DNA from 2 places in the Sediminispirochaeta bajacaliforniensis DSM 16054 genome. Region 1 is predicted to be linked to the other one. Evidence: riboswitches for the same ligand, from Rfam matches in the RefSeq annotation. Region 1 holds a riboswitch; the other holds the start of a gene.
The links. A riboswitch is a leader RNA that binds a small molecule or an ion and turns the genes downstream of it on or off. The one in region 1 is predicted to bind FMN.
Positions count from the first base shown of each region.

Region 2: linked by a shared signal. The riboswitch ahead of F459_RS0100730 (riboflavin synthase) and the one ahead of F459_RS0103930 (BMP family ABC transporter substrate-binding protein) in region 1 are both predicted to bind FMN.

Region 1 is NZ_KB899408.1:136,603-148,744, reverse strand. Features, by position in the region: gene F459_RS0103970 (aspartate-semialdehyde dehydrogenase) at 14-1,039, opposite strand; gene F459_RS0103965 (aspartate aminotransferase family protein) at 1,044-2,429, opposite strand; gene F459_RS0103960 (IclR family transcriptional regulator) at 2,485-3,261, opposite strand; gene F459_RS0103955 (IclR family transcriptional regulator) at 3,360-4,115, opposite strand; gene F459_RS0103950 (transglutaminase-like domain-containing protein) at 4,147-6,054, opposite strand; gene F459_RS0103945 (M48 family metallopeptidase) at 6,114-6,845, shown strand; gene F459_RS0103940 (xylulokinase) at 6,820-8,289, opposite strand; gene F459_RS0103935 (ribose-phosphate pyrophosphokinase) at 8,299-9,537, opposite strand; FMN riboswitch at 9,666-9,790, shown strand; gene F459_RS0103930 (BMP family ABC transporter substrate-binding protein) at 9,868-10,926, shown strand; gene F459_RS0103925 (ABC transporter ATP-binding protein) at 10,931-12,142, shown strand, end outside.
Region 2 is NZ_KB899406.1:151,111-163,252, reverse strand. Features, by position in the region: gene F459_RS0100755 (UvrD-helicase domain-containing protein) at 1-226, opposite strand, end outside; gene F459_RS0100750 (AbrB family transcriptional regulator) at 360-1,382, shown strand; gene F459_RS0100745 (pyridoxamine 5'-phosphate oxidase family protein) at 1,456-1,842, opposite strand; gene ribH (6,7-dimethyl-8-ribityllumazine synthase) at 2,028-2,495, opposite strand; gene ribB (3,4-dihydroxy-2-butanone-4-phosphate synthase) at 2,492-3,151, opposite strand; gene F459_RS0100730 (riboflavin synthase) at 3,152-3,778, opposite strand; FMN riboswitch at 4,013-4,148, opposite strand; gene F459_RS0100720 (SufD family Fe-S cluster assembly protein) at 4,389-5,525, opposite strand; gene F459_RS0100715 (ABC transporter ATP-binding protein) at 5,509-6,261, opposite strand; gene F459_RS0100710 (MarR family winged helix-turn-helix transcriptional regulator) at 6,297-6,734, opposite strand; gene rpsD (30S ribosomal protein S4) at 6,952-7,569, shown strand; gene F459_RS0100700 (fructose bisphosphate aldolase) at 7,698-8,585, shown strand; gene F459_RS0100695 (ABC transporter ATP-binding protein) at 8,659-10,392, opposite strand; gene F459_RS0100690 (ABC transporter ATP-binding protein) at 10,394-12,142, opposite strand, start outside.

The DNA.
Region 1 (12,142 bases):
TTCCCCCTCCAGTTTAGAGAATATTCTGCTCAAGCAGGGACTCGGCCACCTGAACAGCATTCAGGGCGGCCCCTTTTCTAACATTATTGGAAACAACCCACATGTTAAGGCCGTTGGTGATGCTTTCATCCTTGCGGATGCGGCCGACCATGGTGAGGTCTTCGTCATTTGAAAAAAGCGGCATCGGGTAACCGTTCTTCGCCGGTTCGTCCACCACCTTTATACTTGGGGCAGCGGCAAGTAGCTCTCTGGCCTTCTCAGGGCTCAGAGGCCGTTCGGTTTCGATATTCACCGATTCACTGTGACCGTACCAGACAGGAACACGAACACAGGTTGCCGACACCTTGACGGAGTCGTCTCCCATGATCTTGCAGGTTTCGAAGATCATCTTGTTCTCTTCTTTGGTATTTCCCCCTTCCTGGAAAACATCGATGTGGGGAATACAGTTGAAGGCAATCTGGTACTGGAATTTGCCGGTTGTCTGAACCTTTCCGGTCTCAAGATAGCTCTTTGCCTCATTCGTAAGGGAATCGGTACCCGCTTTTCCGGCCCCGCTTACCGCCTGGTAAGTCGATACAACAACACGCTTTATCTTTGCATAATCGTGGAGAGGTTTCAAAGCCACCACCATCTGTATGGTGGAGCAGTTCGGATTTGCGATGATCCCGTTGTGCCATTTGAGATCGGCCGGGTTTACCTCAGGCACGACCAAAGGACATTTGGGATCCATCCGCCATGCCGATGAATTATCCACAACAACGGCGCCCCGCTCCGCAGCCTTTGGCGCAAGATCGAGGCTTGCATCTCCGCCGGCGGAAAAGATGGCGATATCTATGCCCTCGAAATTTTCACCCTTGGCTTCCTGTACCTTCCAGTTCTTTCCGCGAAAAGAGACCTCTTTGCCGGCGTTAGCTGCAATATCGAGAGGGCGAAGCTCTGCAACGGGGAAGTTTCTCCGCTCAAGGGTTCTGATCATTTCTCCGCCGACCATACCCATGGCTCCTACGACGGCTACATTGTATTGTGCTTTCTTTGCCAAATAATCACCCCTCCTTTGCTTCTTTTTCGATATCGCGAATGACATCGGAGATAATGCCTATGGCGGTCATGGCAAGCTCTTCGGTTATGATAAGCGGCGGAAGAAGGCGGGCAACGTTGTTGTAGTGGCCACCGACCTCGATCATGACACCGCGACGATGGGCATAGGTCCTCACCTTTTTGGCAAAATCGGGGGCGGGTTCCTTGGTTTTCTTGTCCTTTACCATCTCAATGGCCATCATGAGACCGATTCCCCGTGCTTCGCCAACGATGGAACAGCCGGCCTCAAGCTCTTTCAGTTTAACCATGCATTTCTTGCCAAGTTCGGCTGCATGTTCACACACCTTATTATCGAGCATCCAGTTCAAACCTGCGGCACCGGCAGCAAAAGCAATCATATTTCCCCGGAAGGTTCCGATGGTCTTTCCCGTCGGCCAGGTGTTCAGCTTCTCTTTATAGGCAATGGCACTGATTGGGAAGCCCATACCGCCAAGGGCCTTGCTCATGGTGATGATGTCTGGAACGATATCGAAGTGCTGGAAGGCAAACATCTTACCTGTACGGCCGAGACCTGCCTGGATCTCATCACAAATCAGTAATACATCATGCTTATCGCAGATCTCCCGAACCCGTTTCATAAAACGGGTGGTGGGAATGATGGTTCCTCCCTCACCCTGGACCGATTCAAGGATGACGGCGGCCGGTTTAGAATAACCGGAGTGGCTATCGCTCAATACTCGTTCAAGGGTCTCTGCAGCCTGAAGATCGACATTCTCATCGGGGCAGCCGAACGGATTTCGGTAGGTATAGGGGAAGGGAATAAAACGGACACCCGGTGTTAGGGGACCCAGCCCCTCTCTGTGGCCCTCATCGGAGGTAAGGGCCAGGGCGGTTCCGGTCATACCGTGATAGGCCCCCTCAAAGGCGATGACCTCATAGCGGCCGGTATTGTAGCGTGCCAATTTAATAGCTTGCTCCACGGCATCGCTTCCGGTAGGGCCGCCGAAGAAAACCCTTGTAAGCTCATCGGGAAGAATTTTCATCAGGGTTTCGACCATTTTCTGCCGTGTAGGCGTGGGAATGTCGAGACTGTGTGTAACCTGATCGATCTGTTCGTGGGCAACCTTCAGAATCTCGGGATGGCTGCTTCCGAGGGCCATAACCCCTGCGCCGCCAAACATATCGATGAAAACATTATCGTCAACGTCCACAAGGGTCGCACCCTTGCCCAGCTTCAGGGCCATGGGCATCCCCTTGGAATAGGAGACCGCGGAGCTCTCGTGTTCGCTCTGATACTTCAGAATCGCTTGAGACTTTGGTCCCGGGGGCGTCACCTTTATATCCGGGGCATGCTTCAACGAAAGCGGTTCGAAAATTTTGTCATCTTCCATCATCTTTCTCCTTAACAGAAAATCCTATCAACCATGAGCAGAGAAAGCGCTACGCCTAATTTTCTCTGCCCAGTTCTTCGCTAATTAATTGTGCTGTTTTTTTGAGGGGGCCGATCCAGGCCGAAAGACGGTCCTCGGTCAAACGCATTGAAGGACCGGAAATCGCTATGGAAGCGACCATTTGACCACGATAATCCACGATTGGAGAGGCCATGCTGTTAAGGTCGTCGCTGAACTCCTGAAGCTCAAGGGCATAACCTCTGGCCGAAGCAAGACGAGAAGCCTCGATAAAGGCCTCGGGCGTCACAAGCGTGTGCTCCGTACGCTTTTCAAAGGTGAGAGAAGATAGCATCCGCTGTTTGGTATCCTCTCCCATGGCCGCGAAAAAAAGCTTGCCGCTTGCACAGGTATTGAGTGGATACGTGTAGGTAACATCGGGATTAAGGGTGAGGTGATTCGAACTCTTCACCTCTTCGATGGCAATAACCGTATCCTCGCAAAGAACCGTGAGATAGATATTCTCCCCGACCTCTTTCATGAGGGCCGTCATCATCGGTTTCGCCACATCACGCAAATTCCGGCTTAAAGGAACCGTGCTTCCCAGCTTAAAAAGCTTAAAGGAGAGCATATACCCCTCATCCTCCCGGATAACGTAGCCGATTTTCATCAGCGTCGTCAGAAGCCGGTAGACATTTGCCCGTGTAAGCCCCAAAGCACGCACCATCTGGGCCGGCTGAACAGGCTGAGAATAACCTATGTATTCCAGCAGCCGAAAAGCCTTAATCACCGTAGTTGCAGGTGCGTAGCTTTTTGTATCAATATTTGAACTCATGTTTATATTGTGCAACACGGTCATAGTGTAAAGCCACTCCTTTTATCTGTCAAGAACAAGAATCAATCATTTAGGGTAATTTGAAGGCAAGCTCCCGCTTAGCGGGTCATGTGTCTCGATACTTCGTCGGCTATTGCCGTCAGGGAGGCTACGACCGACTCAATGGCGGCCCGATCGAAATGATCGACAGGCGCAGAAATGCTGATGGCGGAAACGATCTTTCCCCCGCTGCCGAATACAGGAGCGGCAACGCAGTTGAGCTCATTGGTCATCTCCTGGAAGTCACAACCGAAGCCTTCTTCCCGGATCCGGTTCAGGGCCTCGCGAAGACGATCCCGATCGGTAATCGTGTGCTCGGTATGGCAGATAAGGTCAAGAGAGGAGATCAGCCGTTCGCGTTCAGCCTCTGGCTGAAAGGCAAGAAGCACCTTTCCAAGACTGGTACAGTAAAGCGGCTGACAGGTACCGATCGGCCGTTCAAGCATGAGATAGGCGTTGGCATCGACTTTGTCGATAAACAGAACAGAAGCCTCATGGAGAATACCGTGGTTTACGGTATGGCCGGTCTCCTGGCTAAGTCGCAGCATTGCAGGGCGGGCGGGGTCGATGAGATTTCTGGTATGAGGAACCGTGTTGCCCAGCTCAAAGAGCCTGAAGGTGAGAACACATCTGCCGTCGCTTCTCTTTTCAACAAAGCCGAGGTTGTATAAGGTGGCAATATGCCGATGGACATTCGCGCGTGCGAGCCCAAGATCCTTGGCAATTTCGGCGGGTTGAGCGCCTCCCTTCTCCGCAATATACTCGAGAATTTCCGACGCAGTTACGACTGTATGAATAACGCCATGGTCAGCCACCCTACCATCATAGAGGCTTAGGAAAGAGTCGTCAACTTGAAGGCAAAGGCTCGGGAACAGAGGCCCCTGCGGGTAGAAGTGCCAAATTGCGGAGGAGTTCGGCATCTTCCGAGGGATAGGCAATAGTCAACGAAGCCCCTGGGCGTGCTATCCTGAGCAGTTGCCGCCAACGTCCGCCATCCCGCTCCAACAGAAGAAGAGGAGAACCGGGGCGCTTGACCGCAATGGAAAGGCCGAGATCGAAACGACTCGAATCAATGGTGTAAAGCAATGCCCCACCCCTGTCTTCTCCGCCGCCGAGGCTCCCGAAGAACAGCTTATCCTCCCCATCACGATAGAGCAGCACTCTGTCAAAGCCCTTGTCGGGGACCAGCAGGGGGAGGGACGCTTCTCCTTTCCCCGCCGTGATCTCCGGCTCATAGCGTCTGCCCGAAGCATCAAAAAGTACCAGGGGAACATCGGCAAGAGAGGGCTGCAGTTTGAGATAGGCTTTTCCCGGCTCAAGATAGACGGGAAGGGGATCGGGCTGTACCGCACGGGAAAGATCCACAAGGTAACGAGGATCGGCCTGGTTTCGAGAAAAGGAGATGATCCACTGTCTCAGGTTCGAGACAATTTTTATACTATCATCTGCGCCCAGGGGAACAGGCTCAAGATTCCATCTCCCTCCGGCAAGAAGGTGCCAACGATACAATTCACGTGCTCCTTTCGGACCGGAGATGACTGTTCCCGGATCCTTTCCGATATCGAAATTCTCGCGAAGCACGGCTCCCTTCTCAAGACCGGAAAGATCGATGTTCTGCTCGAAATAGCCACCGCCCCCTCCGGGATAGAAGATCCGACCGGAGGCATCCGGTCCCAGGGTATCGGTGGATAAGGCGAACTCTCCGCCGGGAAGAATAAGCAGACCGTTTCCCTCTCCCCGGTTGTTTCGCAAAAAAATCCACCGATTGGAACGGGGGGAATCCCGAAGGAGGGCACCGGTTGCATCCCTAAGGGTACCGACAAAAAGGGGTGCCGAAAGCTCCCCGGCGACCTTACGGCGAAACATATGGATCTCGCCGGCGGGCTCCGCTTCCATTCCTACAATAGAGCGTTTATCCTCCACGGCACGTTCTTCTATACGTACCCCCGATCGGGGATAGCCTACAACGTGAAAGGGGTCGACGAAATGGAGGGTCGCCTGCACATCGTAGCTGACCCAGCCCGCATCCTCGTAATACACCTCGATATGGGCATGATAGCCTCCGGAACCTTCCGGTCCGTAGCCCCACATATGGCCGGGAGGGATATAGGAGTCCACCACTTTCGCCGGAATACCGAGACTCCGCAAAAGGATCGCTGCTGCGTTGGAATAGCCGTCGCAGTCGGCTCGCCCGCTTCGCAGCACCTGAGCGGGATCCTCGGAAGCATTAAGCAGATAGGAAACCGACGTTCGAACCGATAGAAGTATCTGCTCAACGGCCTGATCCTGACGTTCCGCCCCCGATGCCGCAGCCAGAGCCCGGGCGGACATCCAACGCATATTGGCCTCGGAAACGGGATTAACCTCTTCAATGGGCTTTTCGCTGCGTTGCCCATTTACAACAGTTATCCGGACCCCGGTCCGGCGAGTTGCATATTCCAGCCAGGGAGCAAGGTCCTCTCTTTTACGGTAACGATCTCCAGGGGGAAAGGGGACATCGCTTGTGAAGGGCCTAAGGTCGGCACGATTCTCCACAACGATTCTTCCTGCTGCTCTTGCCACCACCTGCTGGCTGTTGGATTCATTTTCATATTGGGGAAATTCATTCAACAAGGCGGCATCATCGGAAAGAACGGCAAAGCGAAAGACCATGCTGCCACTCACAACCATGGTTCCTGCATGAAGTGCTTCCGACAAAATCGAAACCATCAAAACAAAAAAAAGAAGAATTTCTCCCTTCTTGGATTCCTTCATCTTTACCCCCCTAATTCAGGATACTACAATCCCTTGAAAGAGGGCAAATCGGATGAAGTATGAGCGGTAAGGAATCAATCCCTTTGCGCGTCGGAACGGGAAGCTTTGATGTTTCCATCCTTCGGCGCAAACGTCAAAAACATATCCGAATCAAGATTTCAGGTTCGGGGAATGTCAGCGTTTCTTGTCCCGTAACGACCACAAAGGCGGAAATAGAACGGGCCATCGAAACAAAACGCCGGTGGATAGCAGGTCATCTCTGGCGCATAGAAGAGGATCTCAAGCGCACAGACCCTTCCACGAGGATATTTTTGAACGGGAAAGAGTATCCGGTGGAAATCACGACCTCTTCAAAGCGGAAAAGCTACGGAGTCACCCTCGATCAAAACAGGAAAGCGGTTGCCGTCGTCGGCCCCGATCGTTCCAAACCCCTGATTATTGCCTCGCTGAAAAAGTGGCTGGAGGCCGAAGCCAGAAGCCGGCTTAAGGTATTGGTTAGAGAGATATCTGCGGAGGTGGACATTCCGGTACATAAGGTCTTTATCCGCAATCAGCGCAGCAGATGGGGAAGCAGCTCCTCAGGAGGAAATATCTCCCTCAACTGGCGGGTAATCATGCTTGAACCGGAGCTCCAACGCTACCTGGTGATCCATGAATTGTGCCACCAAATCCACCTCAACCACTCCAAGCTCTACTGGAAGGAAGTGGAACGGCTGTGTCCCAACTATGCAGAGATAGACAAGCAGCTGAGGAATCTGCGAAGGATTATGGCTCTCTTTCGGGAAGAGTAGCGCCCTTGGCAGCCCCCTCTGAAAGGGAAAAAGCATCGAGAAGCCTGTCCCGCGACCTGCGGTAGGAATCGTAGCGACGGCCCCAACGCCCATGTTCTTCGTCATCGGGATCGAAACGGTCGGCAATACGGACCAGCCGTTCGCTGATCGGAACGATATCATCACAGCCTTCGAGCATGGCAAAGGCCGCTGCGGCAGCACCTGTCAGTTCACAATCCAAAAGCTCCGGAATCAAAAGGGGTACGCCAACAATATCTGCTTTCATGCTGTTCCATATCCGATTGCGTCCCTGTCCGCCGCAGACCCTCATCTCCGTCACCCGGCAACCAGCCTCGCTTAAACTTTCGATGCAATCCCTGATCCCGAAGCCGATGGCCGAAACCACGGCCTGTCCCATCTCCACCGGGCCATGGTCCGGTAACAGTCCAGCAAAGACTCCACCGGAAAACTCCCAGACAGCACCTCGATGAATACTGGGAAAGAAGAGGGGGCGGGAAGAAAAGGGAGCCGTATGAATCTCTTTCAGCATCTCTTCATAATCACGACGATCCTGGCCGGAGATACGCCGAAACCACTCAAAGACCAACCCTGTGGAGCTGAGAATTCCGGCGATATTGTAAAGCCCCGGAACCGCATGCGGCAAAGGTCTCACCCGTGGGTGGCTTAGGCGTTTCGAGGCGCAAACATTAATCCCTTCACTGGTGCCCGCACGATCGCAGGTCATGCCGGGACGGACAACCCCACTACCGAGAAGGGCCATAAGAAAATCCGACCCTCCCGCGGCAAGGGGGATTCCCGCCCTAAGGCCGAAACGGGAAGCAGCAGACGCCGAAACGACACCGGCAGGCGCTCCTGTTCTAACAGGGGGAGGAAGCATCTTCAGCGGGATGTCGTAGAGATCGGCGCTTTTCCGACTCCAAAGATGGGGGATGAATTCCTCCGACGGGGTATAGAAAAAGCGTTCGCCGGTAAGAAGATAGCCGAGATACTCCGGACAGCCGATAAATCCTTCTATGGTTCTCCAGAGATCGGGATATTGGCGGTACCAGGCCATCTTCGGCAAGAAGAAGGAGGGGTCACCGTCGAGCCGTCGCTCCCGCCTGTCGTGCCAAAGCAGTGAGCCGGCAACGGGCTTGCCGTCACGGCCGAGAGGAACAACAGAGGGACCGTTACCGCTTATCGCCACAGCATCGATACTGCCGCAGCAATCCGGTCCGAGCCGATGAAGAAGCTCATGAAAGCCGGCATCCCATAGTTCGGGATCCCAGAGCCCTTCCCACGTTAATGCACTTTCGGCAGCTTTCGGAGGAGCTATTTCCGGAAAAGGAACCCGCACCAGAGAAAAGGCATGCCCGCCGGAGTCTATCACCGCCCCCTTCATGGAAGAGGTGCCGATGTCGACGGCAAGGACCTTGCCGTTCCGGCGGATACTCATCTTTCCCATTCCTTTTCTTCACTCCTTACGCAGCAGCTTTTGTATGATGCGGCTATTCTCAAGCAGAGGAGAAAGAGAGCGCCCGTGGTGAAGCCTGCTGATGATACGTGCATGAAGATCAGTGATGTCGGCGGAAATATACCATTCACGATCAAGTAACATTGCGTCGTGATAGACTGCGTTTGTTCCGATGATTCGGTAGAAGATTCCCTCTTTATACGCCTGGTCAAAGTGGTCGACGGCATCGCCGGTAAAAAAAGGAAGGCTTGCGGCGGCTATGATCTGCCTGGCGCCCAGTCGTTTCAGCTCCCGCATTGCTTTCATCAAGGTGCCGCCCGTCCCAAGCATATCATCGGCCATAAAGACGATCTTTCCCGTTACGTCCCCGAGGAGCCGAATATTGGTAATGTTACTACTCGATGCATCACGACTTACCCGCGAATAATCCCGTTCCTTATATAAAAGGGCCAAAGGCTTTTTCAGATTCCCGGCATAAAATTTATTGCGGTCCACGGCCCCGGTATCGGGGCTGACCACAACGAGGTCGGGGTCGCTGAGATCAACAAGATCCTTTAACGCACGAATAATCTGATAGCTTCCGTGAAGATTCTCCAAGATCAGCTTATTGAAGGTGTTTTCGATCTCCTTCGAATGGATATCCACGGTTATGATCCTGCTGGCACCGCTGTGCTCACACATCTGGCCGAACCAACGGGCGGTGAGAGCTTCCCTTCCCCGCTTCTTATGCTGGCGACTGTAGGGATAGGTCGGAAGAACAAGGGTAACGCTTTCCGCACCCGCTTCCAGGGCGGCATCGATGGTGGTGAACAGCATCATCACATGGTCGTTTACCGAAAGACGCACCAATTCCTCGGAATTATAGAAAGATAGAGGGTAGTGATTTTCCACATCCTGGATGATGAAAACACTCATTCCCTTCACCGAAGAGAGGAGTTCCGACTTGAATTCCCCGTTGGCAAATCTGGTAAAACGTACAGGCAGCCGAAATTCGGGCGGACGAAAACGGTCTACCGGTCTCTTTCTCGGATCATCCTCAAGCCGATGCAAGTCCTCAATGAGGTTCATTCTCTTCCAGACCTCTTCGGTTGTCATGCTGTACTTTGCCGAAAGATCGGAAGCAAGTTTATGATACTTCTTGACATATTGGCGTTTAAGATGCCGAATCACATCGGAAGTAAATTGCTCGGCGCCGGGGCAGGCGATGATCCCCAGACTGGCGGGTTTAATAATACTCATAGAAACGGATACCTCGGAATCGATAGTTCTCTTCTGGACCGTAGCCGAGCATACCACCAGAGAGGGATAGGGGTCAACCAAAGCTCTCTTGACGAAAAGCTCACGGATTCATACTATATTTTTCATACCATTTTCTTCGAGGGAGGGACTTCGGGTCCCGACCGGCGGTGATAGTCCGCAATCCCGAAAGCCTTGGGGTGAAACGGTGAGATTCCGTTACCGACAGTGAAAGTCTGGATGGGAGAAGAAATATGGGATCGCCTACCGCACGATAGACCTTCCTGTAGCTCCCCCCGGAAAAATGCTGTTTCGATCCACAAGGAGGGATCGGTGTTTTTTCATAATATAGGAAAGAGAAGAATCGGCATGCATCTTCTCGTCATAACCGTTTTTTTGTTCTTGACCCTTGTGTTCCCCGGATGTTCACAAAAGGATGATACATACGACATTGCCGTCTTCATCCCCGGTGTTACCGAGGGAAGCCCGACCTACAGCGAAATGGCCGACGGGGTGCTTGCTGCCGCAAAGGAACGGGATAAGGTCGAGGCTTCGGTTATCGAAGGGGGCTTCAACCAGGGAGAATGGGGCGAAAAGGTAAAGGCTCTTGCAGCCTCGGGCGACTGGGATCTGATTGTTACGACAAATCCGGCTCTGCCTAAGATTTGTGAAGCAATATCGGGGGAATTCCCGCAGCAGAAATTCCTCATACTCGACGGATTTCTCGAAGGTAATCCGTCGATTTACACGCTGCGATACCACCAGATGGAACAGGGGTATCTTGCAGGAACCTTCGCAGCTCTTGTTACCGGCTCGGATATGAGTGGTGCCGACAAGGAACATCTCTCGGTGGGAATGATTGTCGGTCAGGAATATCCGGATATGAACCAGGCAATACGTCCCGGCTTTGAGCGCGGGGTAAAACGTGTGGCACCGGAGGCAAAGATCGAATTCCGCGTCGTGGGGAACTGGTTCGATGCCTCAAAGGGCTCCGAACTGGCCTCATCGCTCTACGACAGCGGAACAGACGTGATCCTTACCATTGCGGGAGGGGCAAATCAGGGAGTGGTGGCCGCCGCCAAGGAACGGGGCCGCTACGTACTATGGTTCGATACGGCGGGCTACGATGTTGCGCCGGGTACGGTTATCGGGAGTACCGCCGTCGAACAGTACCGGGCGGCCTACGAAAAGAGCCTTGCGGCTATCGACGGAACGCTTCCATTCGGCAGTGCCGAGGTCGCATCGACCAAAGACGGGTGGATCACCTTTGTCGAAAACGACGAACACTACAGGGAAACGGTCCCCAAAGAGCTGAGGGAACGACAACATCGGTTTCTCGAAGATCTGAAGCAAGGCAATCCTCTCCTCCCTCTCTTAGAGGAAGAGCGATAAGGCCATGGACCCCGGCCGGAAACAGATAGCGGTATCGCTGAAGGAAATCGATAAAACCTATCGTGAAAACGGAATTCATGCCTGTCGTTCGGTCTCTCTCAATGCTGCCGCTGGTGAGACGGTTGCCCTGATTGGAGAAAACGGTTCAGGGAAATCGACCCTTATGAAGCTCATGTGCGGTTATCTGAAGCCGGACAGCGGGACCATCCTCATCGGCGGAGAGGCGAAACACTTTTCAACGACGGCCGATGCTCTTGAAACGGGCATCGGCATGGTCCGTCAACAGGTTCGGCTGATTCCCGATTTTAGCGTTCTTGATAACCTCCTTTTGGGAAACGAGCCGACTCGATTCCCCGGCAGGATAGAACGGCGAAGGGCTGCTGCAGAGATACAAAAGGTCTCCGACCGATACGGTATTCCGATAGAACTTTCGAGAAAGGCCGGGGGGCTTGATGCGGTGGAACGCCAGAATGTGAGCCTTCTCTATCTGCTTTCCCGCTCGGTGAAGGTGATTGTGCTCGACGAACCGACCACTATTTTCGACGATAGGGAAACCGAATATCTGTACAGGCTTCTTGCACGTCTGAAAGAAGAGGGGCACACAATATTTATCGTTACGCACAAATTACGGGAGGCGCTGGGGAACGCCGATACGATTGCGGTACTTCGTGAGGGAAGATTGATCAGGACCCTTCGTTCCAAGGAGTGTAGTTTGGAAAAGCTCACTCATCTCATGATCGACGGAAAACCTCAGAAGGAGAGGACCGATATCACCAGTATAAGCAGAAAGCCCAAGACGACAGACAAAAAGGTCGCTGGGCCCTCATCCCCCTTGCTTTCCGTCGAAAGGCTTACCTGCAACTGCGAGGGCTACCCGCCGCTCAAAGGGCTCTCGTTCTCCCTCTCGCCCGGAGAAGCAATAGCCGTGCTGGGTATGCGGGAAGCGGGGCTTGAAACCGTGGAGCGGCTTCTTGCCGGTCTCTCTCCTCCGGACACGGGGGAGATATGTCTGTTTGGAGAGCGACTCGAACGGCTCAGCCCGGAGCTGCTGCGTAAAAAAAGGGTTGCCTATGTACCGACAGACAGAATGGTCCGGGGTGCCAGTATCTCATCCACGGTTGCGGAAAACCTCATTCTTCTGAACTACCGGACCTTTCACGGCTGGGCCACCATGAAGGAGGATGAGATCCAACGCTTCACAAAACACCTCTTTGAG
Region 2 (12,142 bases), on a different contig from region 1:
CTTCTCCTCCAAGGCGGTATTCGTTTTTCAACCTGAAGAGTCCTGGTTCGGCAGGTTCAAGCTTCTCTTTCAACTCGGCAACCCAACCCGGATGGGTAAAATCGCCGGTACCGACAACCGAAATCCCCTTGATTCTGCCCCAAAAATCGAGGTTTTCGGGGTTGAGCTGCCGGCTGGTGGCCCTTGAATAGGATGAGTGTATATGAAAATCACCAATAAAGCGCATGGTACAAGCTTATCCCTTTTCGACCTTTTTACAAAGAGTACGGATGCGGGCTCCAACCGCTATGAAGTAAGGAGAATTCAAGCTATCATCTTCCGTGATGCACATCACAAGAATACCTACATTGTTCCAATGGATGTTACTATTTTTTCCCTCGGCCCTCACGGCAATTGCAATAACGGCCCTTCATCTGCCGGCAGGCTGGCTCCTCGGCCCGATGATGGTGGGAATCATCATGGCAATCATAGGACTACGGCTTACGATACCCAAATTCTGCTCCCAGCTGTCGCAAGCCCTTATGGGATGCCTTATTGCCCAGAGCTTAACGCGACAGATTATCAGAGAGCTGGGACGACAGTGGCCACTCTTCGTAATCGTCATCCTCTGCGTCATGGGCCTGAGCTGGGGGCTCGGCTTAATCCTGGCACGCCTGCATGTCATCCCTGCTAAAGAGGCGATTTGGGGATCTTCTCCGGGAGCTGCCGGGGCAATGGTGATTATGGCACGGGCCTTTGACGCCGATGACCGCCTGGTTGCACTCATGCAGTATGCCAGAGTCGTCTTGGTCGTTCTCGCAGCATCGATTGTCACATCAATATGGCTTGGTGGAGGCGGAGAACCGAGAGGCGGCCTATTCGACGGTTGGGCCCAGCTTCCCGATAGAACAGGTCTTATATCGCTCCTTCTTCTTGCAGGCATCGGGGTAGTTTTCGGTTATACACGCATTCCCGCGGCTTCGATGCTGGTGCCGATGTTTCTGGGCGTAGTGGTCAACGTAGGAGGATGGGTCACGATAAGCATGCCCCAGCCTCTTGCGGTATTCAGCTATTTGATTATCGGATGGGAGGTAGGTCTACGTTTCGACCGGGAAATTCTGGCATCCTCCATCCGCGTGCTCCCACGAATCTTCATAAGCAACCTGTTATTGATCCTTTTGTGCGGAGGCCTTGGTTTCGCCGTAAGCCATCTCTTCACTATCGATCCCGTGTCTGCCTACCTGGCAAGCAGTCCGGGAGGCGCCAATACCATTGCGGTCATTGCCATGACCACCCCGGTCGATGTTCCCTTTATCATGGCCTTGCAGGTATGCAGGATGGTGTCGATTATGCTTCTCGGACCGGTGATCGCACGGGCCCTGGCGAAACGAGTGGAGAGGTAATATCATCCTCCGCTTTTTGGAGATCCTATAGTGTCAGGAATATTGGTGATAGTGCCTGCATCCAAATCAAGGCTTAGGCTATCCGATCAGCCCCCGAGTACACCTCATCAACCGTAAGATAAAAGGCGGCTTTCGGCGTAAGTTGCGGATGCTTTACATGTACCCATTTCACAACAGAGTCATACCGCTCGCCTTCGGTCACGCATTCCGCCGTACATTTTATCTGATAGGATTTCATGGTATCGGGATCAAGAACGGCCACACTCATGTGTGGATTGCTGTCGAGATTCTTCCTTGTTTTGTTAAACTTATTATCGGCAACGACAAGCATATCATCGCCGGCCGCCTTCACGTATGTTACATAGATCAGGTTGGGGATACCGTCGGAACTTGCAGTAGCTATGCATGTAGGTTTCGTCTTTTCAATCGCAGTCAGTACTTCCTGTGTAAGTTTAGCCATGATATAACTCCAAAGTTTTTGTATGGAAACCAAGCAAAGAGGATAATGGTTCCTTTCATATAGTACCAGGCTCTTCGCACTTCTTCAATGAACAGGCCGCTAAAATAGCCGAATCCTTTTGCCTTGTTTTCGAGGAAGGAACAAAAAAGAAGCTGCGGGGCCAAATCCCCGCAGCAAATCAGCAGCTACAGAGCAGATACTTCTTTTATCACATTCGCCATCTCTATGGCCGAAACCGCTGCATTGAATCCATGGTTCCCGGCCTTTGTCCCTGCCCGTTCAAGAGCCTGCTCAATGCTCTCGGTGGTAAGTACTCCGAAGATCACCGGAACCCCGGTCTCCATCGAAACCTTCGCAATCCCCTTCGCGGTCTCGGCGGCGACAAGATCGTAGTGTGTGGTAGCACCCCTTATCACCGCCCCGAGACAGATAACCGTGTCGAACCTGCCGCTTGCAGCAAGTTTTGAAGCAACAAGGGGAATCTCAAAGGCCCCGGGAACCCATACGGATACTATTTCGTTTTCGTCGGCACCATGCCTGACAAGAGCATCTCTTGCCCCTTTTTCAAGCTGATCGGTAATCAGCGAATTGAATCTGCCTAAAACCAGAGCAATCTTAAGATCAGTTGCGTTTAAAGAAGAAGATATCGTCATGCTTTTACTCCTTTTAGAATCTCATGCTTTAACCCGTCGTATCCGTTTGACGGCCGTAACAGATATGCCTTTAGTTCGGCAATCGACAATATTCCGAGGCCATGCTTTTCGGCGAAGGCCTGAAGCTCGGCTCCTGAAGCCATATCGTCCGTGCGGTCGCTACAGACCTCACAGATTGCCGCTGCCTCGACGGCCCCGCAAAGCCGGGCCAAAGCCACCGCCGCTTCGGTATGCCCCTCCCGTTCAAACAGGCCTGCTTCCTTCGCTACGATCGGAAAGATATGTCCGGGTCGTCCAAAATCGGAAGGACGACTCTCCTCCGCTGCCAGAAGTCTAATCGTTTCGGTTCTGTCGGAGACAGAAATTCCGGTCCCACCGTTTGCCGCATCGACAGACAGGGTAAAAGCCGTCCCGTGAAGGCTGGTGTTCGCCTCGGTCATGGGCTTGAGCTCCAAACGCCGAGCAATGCCGTGGCTGATTGCCATGCATATCAAGCCTCTGGCATGACGTGTCATAAAATCGACATGCCTGGTCCCGACTTTATCGGCAAGTACAACGATATCTCCCTCGTTCTCACGGCTATGGTCATCCGTAACTATGATCATTTCCCCGGCTGCCAGCCTTCTGACAGCCTCATCTACATCGATTATATTCATCTAATACCCCCATGCTTCCAATCTGTCTCTGCTCAAAACCGGAGCAGTTTCCAATCCGCGAAGAAGGAGATCACCCTCAATATTGAGAAGGTCCCCGGCTTTTCTGTACTTCAGTGTCGTCGACTCCCAGGTTTCTGGAATGATGTTTACTTCAAACCTGTCGGCACGGCATAGCGAAACGGTCAAACTGATTCCATCGATCCCAACCGACCCCTCACCGATGATTCCGGTCCCAGGACCTGTGGGAGTCTCAACACACAAAATCCTGGTTCTTCCTTTGCTGCGCAGGGAAAGGAGCCTTCCCCTATTCTGAACATGGCCTTGAAGGATGTGTCCGCCAAGGGGATCCCCCGCCCTTAGTGCAGGCTCGAGGTTAACTTTCTGGTTCGGCTTCAACATTCCTATCGTAGATTTCTGCATCGTTGACGCCACTGCCTCGGCTTCGAAACTTGAACAGGAAAGAGCATAAACCGTCTGGCACACACCATTCACCGCAATAGAAGCGCCTGGTTCGAGCGACGTGACGATGCCGGGGCAATCCACCCGGTACCTCAGACCCGAACAGCCCGCGCCGATCCTCACACACCATGTGACGGTACCGATTTCCCGAATCAATCCCGTAAACACAAGTGGACCTCCCTCCTTTCGATTCCATATGAAGGTACCGGCCCGTAGATACAGGTCCGGAAGGGGAGAGTTTTCCCTGTCGGTTCGGAAGCTCCCGGCATGAACTGTTTGTGAAATACTTTGCCTTCAGGCATAAAAAAACTCCTTCGGACAAGGAGTTTCGGGTACGAACAAACAAGCCGTCTGTTCTAAAAAAGGATCTGGTATCAGTGAGCGGGAAAGGAACTTCCCAACTCAGATTTTCTCCCATCCGGACTATAACCGTTGGCACCGGAATCTAACCGGTTCAGTTCCTCAAACGAGGAAGTCGCGGGCTTTACCGCCAGTAAGGAATTGCCGTAATACGGCTCACCTTGCCCCGAAAATCTAATTGTCCAATAATTAATATAGATATGTTGTATACCCGTGCAGGAGATCTGTCAACGGCCTGTTATCTTTTTCTACTGTTCGGAATCCTGGTGATTGAAGAAGCTCAATTTCTTTTTCTGCAGTCAACTACAAGCCAAACTATGAGGAAAAGCATGCACCAGCCTAAAACCAAGTGTTTTACCAGCAAAACGGCATAAAAACCACCAGGATTCCGAACACTACGTTTATCTTACATCGAATGTTACTCGCCATGGCCCGCAAGCTCGGCGATCTCGGAAATCCTTCTGTCCAGCTCGGGACCGAGTCCGTGAATATCCACATCAAGAAAGCCCCGAACGATCATCGAAATAGCTTCCCTTTCCTCCAGTCCGTGGGCCATCAAGTATTGTACCTGTTGGGGAGCGATTTTTCCTATGCTCGCCTCATGGCTCATATGGGCCTCTTCATGATGAGAGCGCAAACCGGGAATGGATTCGATATAGCCGTCTGATCCGGGGGTAATCAGCATCCCGGCACAATCTACATGGGCATGGCATTCGTCATTTCCGATAAGCAAGCCCTTTTGTATGATCTTCCCCCCCGTGCAAACCGCACGATGGGCTATCTCTGCGCTTGTGCCCTTCGCATTGAGATACACATCTCCCCCTAAGGTAATCATGGAAGCCTCAGAGCCAAGAATGATGCTGAAATACTTCGCTGATGCCCCCGCTCCTTTCAGATATGTTACGGGATTGGATTCCATGATCCCCGCAGGACGAAGCGATATATAGTTGCTCACATAGCTTCCGCCGGTATCCACAATGGTCGCGGAATGAGGCATCACCCGAACATTGGGGCTCCAGCTATGGATCATGGTATTGATCAGCTTGGCATGTTTGCCGACGTATGTCTCACTCACCGCGATATGCTCTCCCCCTTTCATGAAAGGGTTTGATACACAACCGGTGATGAGTTCAAGCTCGGCACCCTCTTCAAGGATCACCACATTATGAAGCAGCTGCCTGCCAAGAGATCCGGTCATATAGAGGGCCGCCTGCGAAGGAAGTTTGGCCTTTTCTCCCTCCTTGACTCTGAGAAAATAGCCGAGCGGTTTCTCAGAGAAGGTCTTGTTTTGGGAAAGGGGACTCGTTTCCTCAGGGATCAGCCCCCAATAGTACCTTTCCCGCAGCCAGTCGTAGGTCTCCAGTGCATCGGCTATCGGCAAGAGCTCAATTCCATCCACGTAGGAACATGAACAGACAGGAGAGGCATCTTTCAACACAAATGTCCCGGATCTATTCTCTTCTGCACTTGTTACGGCTACTTCCGAAAGAGCCTCTCTGTCTTCAGGTTCGAGGGCCTGAAGCTGCCCTTCGATTCTATTATGAGATGCTTTCATTTCTTTTACACTCCACACAGGATCCAAATCCCGATGTAACGATTTTGTTCATAATGATCTGCGGATTTCCGGAGCAGATAAGCTCCCCACCAAGCATCACATGAGTCTTATCCACATGAATATACTCTGCCATTCGGTTCGAGTGGGTTATGATCAATCCGGTTCTGCGCTTTGCAGGAATATCACGCATCGGTGAGAACAAGGTGTTTATCATTGAACTCAGAAGCTCCAGACCATCGATATCAACACCCGAATCAGGTTCATCAAGCATTGCAAAAAGAGGCTGTCTGCTTATGAGAAGGAGGATTTCCGATCTCTTTATTTCTCCTCCGGAGAGCCCCTCATTGATATTTCGGTCCAGAAAAGATTCCATATTCGTCGTTGCAATCAATTTACGTATATCGTTTCTTCTTTCCGGATGATCCGCCAAGAGATAATCAAGCAGCATTCTCAGTTTAACCCCGTCGATTGACGGAGGCCGTTGTTCGGCCATACCGATACCGAGTCGAGCTCGATCCGTTATATCAAGATCAGCCAAATCCTTTCCCATCATGGAAATATTACCTTCTACAATTTTGTACTGGGGATAGCCGGTAATGGTCATCATCAGGGAAGTTTTCCCACTTCCGTTGGGCCCCAGTAATAGATGGACTTCACCTTCAGGTATATCGAGATTAATGTTGCGAAGAACCCGCGCCCCCTCGACTTCGACCGTCAGGTTGTTGATATTAATCATATCTCCCCCTATATAATCAGGATGAGAAGGAGAAACTAAACATGTTTCCCCATCATTTTGTCGATTTTCTCTACAAAGGACCCTATGACTTTCAGATCATGCGTATTCAGACCTTCCAGAAAGGTGAAGAATTCACCATCATGCCGTCTGTGGTACTCTTCATGACTGTGGTAGGCTGTATGTCCCTTATCGGTAAGAGAAACCAGTATCTTGGTGTTGTTGCTTTCGTCAGGATACTTTCTCACTAATCCTTTTTTTTCGAGACGCTTCAGAATCTGTGAAGCAGCCCCCCTTGTAACCCCAAATTTCCTTGCGATTTCCGACACATGCAAAGCCGAATAATCACCAAGAAGCTTTATAACATGAATCTCGCTACGGTATATTTCAATATCCGTATCAAATCGCTGGGCACACTTGCTGGTAGCGGCAATCTTTTCTATAAGGCACATGAAATTTTCAATCAGTACATCCATAGTAGTCTTCTTTAACTAAATTAACCAAGACTAATGTATAGCCACTATACATACTTGTCAAGCATTCGCTACCCCGCAAAAAAGCATAAAGAACACGAAAATAGGCAAGTATAGGAATTGACTACTAATTTAGTATATATTACTCTGCAATAGAATCGATAGCCAAAGCTTTTTTTATTACCTTTAGCTATTAAGAAAGAGAAAGGGAGTAGTCTATATGCCGCAAAAAAAGCCGCCAAGAGGAAAAATAGTCAGAAGGCTGGGGGTCAATCTCTTTGGAAACCCCAAGTACGACAAGATACTCAAAAAAAAAACCAATGGACCGGGAAAATCTCCGAAAAACAGGAGAGGAAGGAAGATATCGGATTATGGTATGCAGCTTCTTGAGAAACAGAAGGTCCGATACTGTTACGGCCTCTCCGAAAAACAGTTCCGTACCACCTTTTTTGAAGCAAAAAGAAAGCAGGGCGTCACCGATGAGATTTTTATCCAGTTACTCGAATCGCGTCTGGATAATAGTATCTATCGTCTCGGCTGGGCCGTATCGAGAGAGCAAGCCAGGCAGATGGTGAGCCACAAGCACTTCAAGGTAAACGGACAATCGACGAATATTCCGTCGACACGCCTGAAGCCTGGAGATCAAATTGCTGTGCGGGATAAGAAAAATATCCAGTCGATCATACGAGAAAGGATTGTAAGCTCGGGAACGGCAAGAACACCATGGCTAAGTGTGGATAATGACAAGCTGCTTGCTACATATGATGCACATCCGTCGCTTGAAGCGGCAACGCCCGTGGGAGATCTCCAGGCAATTATCGAGTTCTATTCTAAGTAAGTGTAGTGTTCCGAATCCTGGTGATACTCATGCCGTCTTTCCGGTGAAATTCCTTGCTTATACAAACAAGAGGCATTACCTTCAAACTGAAAGGTATCAATCATTGCAATTTTTATGAGGGGTATTAGATGAATAAAAAACAGTTGGAAGTCATGAAAAACGGCAAGGGATTTATCGCCGCCCTTGATCAAAGTGGAGGGAGCACCCCCAAGGCTTTGGCTGCCTACGGAATAGAAAGCGATGAGTATTCATCGGAAGCACAAATGTTCGATCTGGTACATCAAATGCGTACGCGTATAATAAAAAGCCCGGCCTTCACAAAAGACCATATCCTGGGTGCAATCCTTTTCGAACGGACAATGGATAGTCTTGTCGATGATATGTATACGGCCGATTTTCTCTGGGACAGAAAAGGTATAGTGCCCTTTCTAAAGGTCGACAAGGGACTTGCAGAGTTGCAGGACGGCGTCCAGGTCATGAAACCGATTCCCAATCTCGATGATGTCTTGTCTCGGGCTGTAAAGCGAAATATCTTCGGTACAAAAATGCGTTCGGTAATAAAGGAAGCAAACGAGACGGGAATAAAACGGATCGTTGATCAGCAGTTTGAGATTGGAATGAAGATAGTCGGCTACGGGCTTATCCCGATTCTTGAGCCTGAGGTGGATATCCACTGCCCCGAAAAAAAACGCTGCGAACAAATAATGAGGGAAGCAATTAGTTCCCGCCTGCGGCAAATAGATGAAACGGTACGCCTGATGTTCAAGCTTACCATTCCGGATGAAAGCAACTTTTATGCCCCATTAATGAACGATCCCCGCGTTGTCCGGGTCGTTGCGCTTTCGGGCGGGTATACCCGGAAAGAGGCCAACAATAAACTGGCCCAGAATTCCGGTTTAATTGCAAGTTTCTCCCGGGCATTAGCCGAGGGATTGTCTGCCCGGCAAAGTGATCAGGAATTTGATACGGTTCTCGGAAGCTCCATAGAGTCCATTTACAAGGCTTCGATAGCATAAGAGAAAAGGGGCCTGTTGCATATTTGCTTTTGCAACAGGCCCCTTCATCAATCCATTACTAAACGTTGCGTTGCTAATTATTCTGATATTGTGCTTTTACCATTGATGAAAAAATCCCCTGCTGCTTCTCCAATTCCCACGGTGCGCCTGTTTCGGCTATAGATCCGTTCTTAATGACAACAATCTTGTCTGCCCCGGAAACGGTCCTCATGCGATGGGCGATAATCAAAACCGTTTTGTTTTTTATAAGTTCGCTCAGCGCACTCTGAATTTTGCTCTCATTCTCCGCATCCAGTGATGCCGTGGCCTCGTCCAGCAGGATAATCGGCGCATCTTTCAGTATGGCCCGGGCTATGGATATGCGCTGCCGTTCGCCTCCGGACAATTTTTCCCCGTTTTCTCCGATCAAGGTGCCATATCCTTGCGGAAGCCTGCGGACAAAGTCGTCGCATTGAGCCAAGTGTGCAGCCTGTAAGATTTCTTTATCACTAGCCTCTTTTTTTCCAAGGCGTATGTTATCCATGACACTTGCATTAAACAGGGTCACATCCTGAAAGACGATTGAAAAATTCTCCAGAAGGGTTTCAGGGTCAATGAGGGAAATATCCTCACCTCCCAGGGTTATGCGACCATTGTTAATATCCCAGAAGCGCGCAGATAGCTTGGCAACGGTACTTTTCCCTCCGCCGGAGGGACCGACAAGCGCCGTTACTTCGCCCTGCTTTGCAGTAAAGGAGACATGTTTCAAGGTCTGCATATCATCCTGGTAGGAGAAGTCGACATTGCTGAATTCGATATCATAATTCTTCGGCTGGAATGCGGTACGACCTTCCTGCCGGGGCATATGATCCATCTCTTTCATTCGGTCTATACGCACATTTAGATATATCAGTGCCGCAAAATTGTTCAGGGCCTCCATAATCGGGTTATAGATCCGTGCCGCAACAACAAGAAAAACAAGATAGGTAAAGATGCTTATCGTCCCGGTTGATACGAGATACGCGCCGGCCAGGATGACACTGGGAAGGCCAAGCTTCAATATTGCATACGAAACGTTGATAAGAGCGCCTGTCAAAAGCTCCGATTTTATCAATGTTTCTTCGTAATTGTCCAATTCCTCATTAATGACAAGAGAACGGGCCTCTTCTCTGTTATAGGATTTTATTTCATGGATGGCGTCCAGCCCCTCCTGAATACTATCGGAGATACCTCTCTTCAAGTTATACAACAGCACATGCGATCTGCTTTGGAATTTTCTCGAAAGATAAAAAACCAAGGCGGCAACAGGGACCACCCAGAATACGGCAAGAGCGAGCTGCCAGTTGTAAAGAAACAGCATCACCCCCATAATGATCATGGTGACAATTGCGGCATAGAGCTGAGGAACGGTATGAGAAAAAAGCTGCTCTATCTGTGTGGCATCTTCCATTATGGTGGAACTTAGATCGGCGACATCCTTTTTTCCGAAAAAAGCCAGAGGTAATTTCCGCAGGGTTTCCGCCAGGCTGATTCGCCGACGAGCGCTTTCTTCATAGATTCTGGTGTAGGCCGAATCGTATTGGAAATAGGTAATGATAAGCATCACGAAAAACAATATGAGGGCCATAACAACATAAGAGAGGATGCTGCTGCCCCGGCTGTCTGAAGCATATAAAAGAACGCCCAGGTATTCATCCAAGAATTTAAACCCAAGGACCACCGGGAACATAAAGCTGAGATCCATTACAATGGTCCAGATAATCGCGCCGCGAAGATCTTTCGCGCCCTTCTCGGACATCGCGTATGTCTTCTGAAAAAAACTGATCATATTATTCTCCTATCCCCACAGTCTCTTTGGCTGCGATTTTCCAGGCAACGGACCTTTGATATTCATCCCACATGGTCTTATAGATCCCGCCGTTATCCAGCAGCTGTTGGTGAGAGCCTTCCTCCGCGATCCTTCCACGCTCAATCACCAGAATCCGGTCGACATGTTGTACGGTAGTAAGCCGATGGGCAATCATCAGTGTCGTCTTTCCCCGGCTAAGCTCTTTCAGAGCCTTCTGGATGAGGTGCTCGTTTTCCGGATCTGCAAAAGCAGTGGCTTCATCCAAAAGCACGATGGGGGCATCTTTGACTATGGCTCTGGCAAGGGCAATCCGCTGCTGTTCTCCGCCCGATAGATAGGTTCCTTTGGAGCCGATTACCGTGTCCAGTCCATCCGGAAGTTTGTCAATTATTTCTCTCGACTGTGAGGAATCGATGGCCTGGGAAATGGTATCGTCATCAACATTCTTTTTTCCAAAAACGATATTTTCCCGTAAAGGACCTTTAAACAGTCGCGTGGTTTGAAAAACAAAGGAGATCGTATCCATCAGTTCTTTCCTGGGGATATCCTTGACATTTATCCCTCCGACCAGGATTTCCCCCTCATCCACATCCCAGAAACGCGCAGCCAGCCGGGCAATGGTTGTTTTGCCTCCCCCCGATGCGCCGACCAGGGCAATTGTTTCGCCTTCGTGTAGTGTAAAGCTGACACCATCAAGGGCGGGCTGATCACTGCCTTCGTAGGAAAATACAACATCCTTGAATTCCAGACGGTGATTCATAATTTCTTTTGTGATTTCGCTATAGCCAAGGCCCGGATACTGTAAAAGCTTATCCAGTCTGTCGATGGCTTGTTCCGCGATCATTGCATTCTGCTGAAAATACATGGAACGCATCAAGAGCAGGGTAAAGATAGGAGAAATCAACATGTAAAAGACGAAATCGGCCAGCACGAGAGGGATCTCGGCTCCCCTTCCGATTAATAGGATTGCAATGGGAATTAAAAAGAAGCCGGCGGATTCCATAATCGCGGTATAAAACGACATGGGCCTTCGCCAGAGCAGTGTATAGGCATGCACCATCTCCTTATATCGGATAATGCTGTCGTGAAAACGCTTAAATGAAAAAATACTTTGTCCGAAGGTTTTCACAACCGGAATACCGCGGATATATTCCACGGATTCCGAGCTCATCTCCTCCAGAGAATCGAAATACTTCTTTTGGAACGTTTTTCCCTGAGAGCTCATCATGAATTTCATGGTGATGAATCCCAGAATAATGGGGAAAAGGGACGCAAGCCCCATCCTCCAGTCCACGACAAGCAGCAGCACCAAAAGGATTATGGGAGAGATGATACTGCCCGCCATATCAGGAAGCTGATGCGCCAAAAAGGTGTGTGTCGTACCGGCCCCGTCGTTTACGATCTTTCGGATTTTTCCACTGGAGTGCTTATCGAAAAAGCCCAGCGGCATCGACAGGATCTTTTGCATGCCGATCTTCTGCATACCTACCTCCACCCGAAAGGCAGCAAGGTGGGAGCTCATAAGCGCACAGAAGTAAAAGACAACACCGCCCAAGGCACAGGCAAACGCTACCCATGCATAGAAGCCGACACGGGTCATGTCAACCGCCGAAGGGTTTGAGAGGATATTGCGTGTTATGTACCATACCAGCACAAAAGGCAGGATATTGAGTATTGCGGAAATTCCCGATAATACCAAAGCCAAAGGCAAAAGCGCTTTCTTTTTACC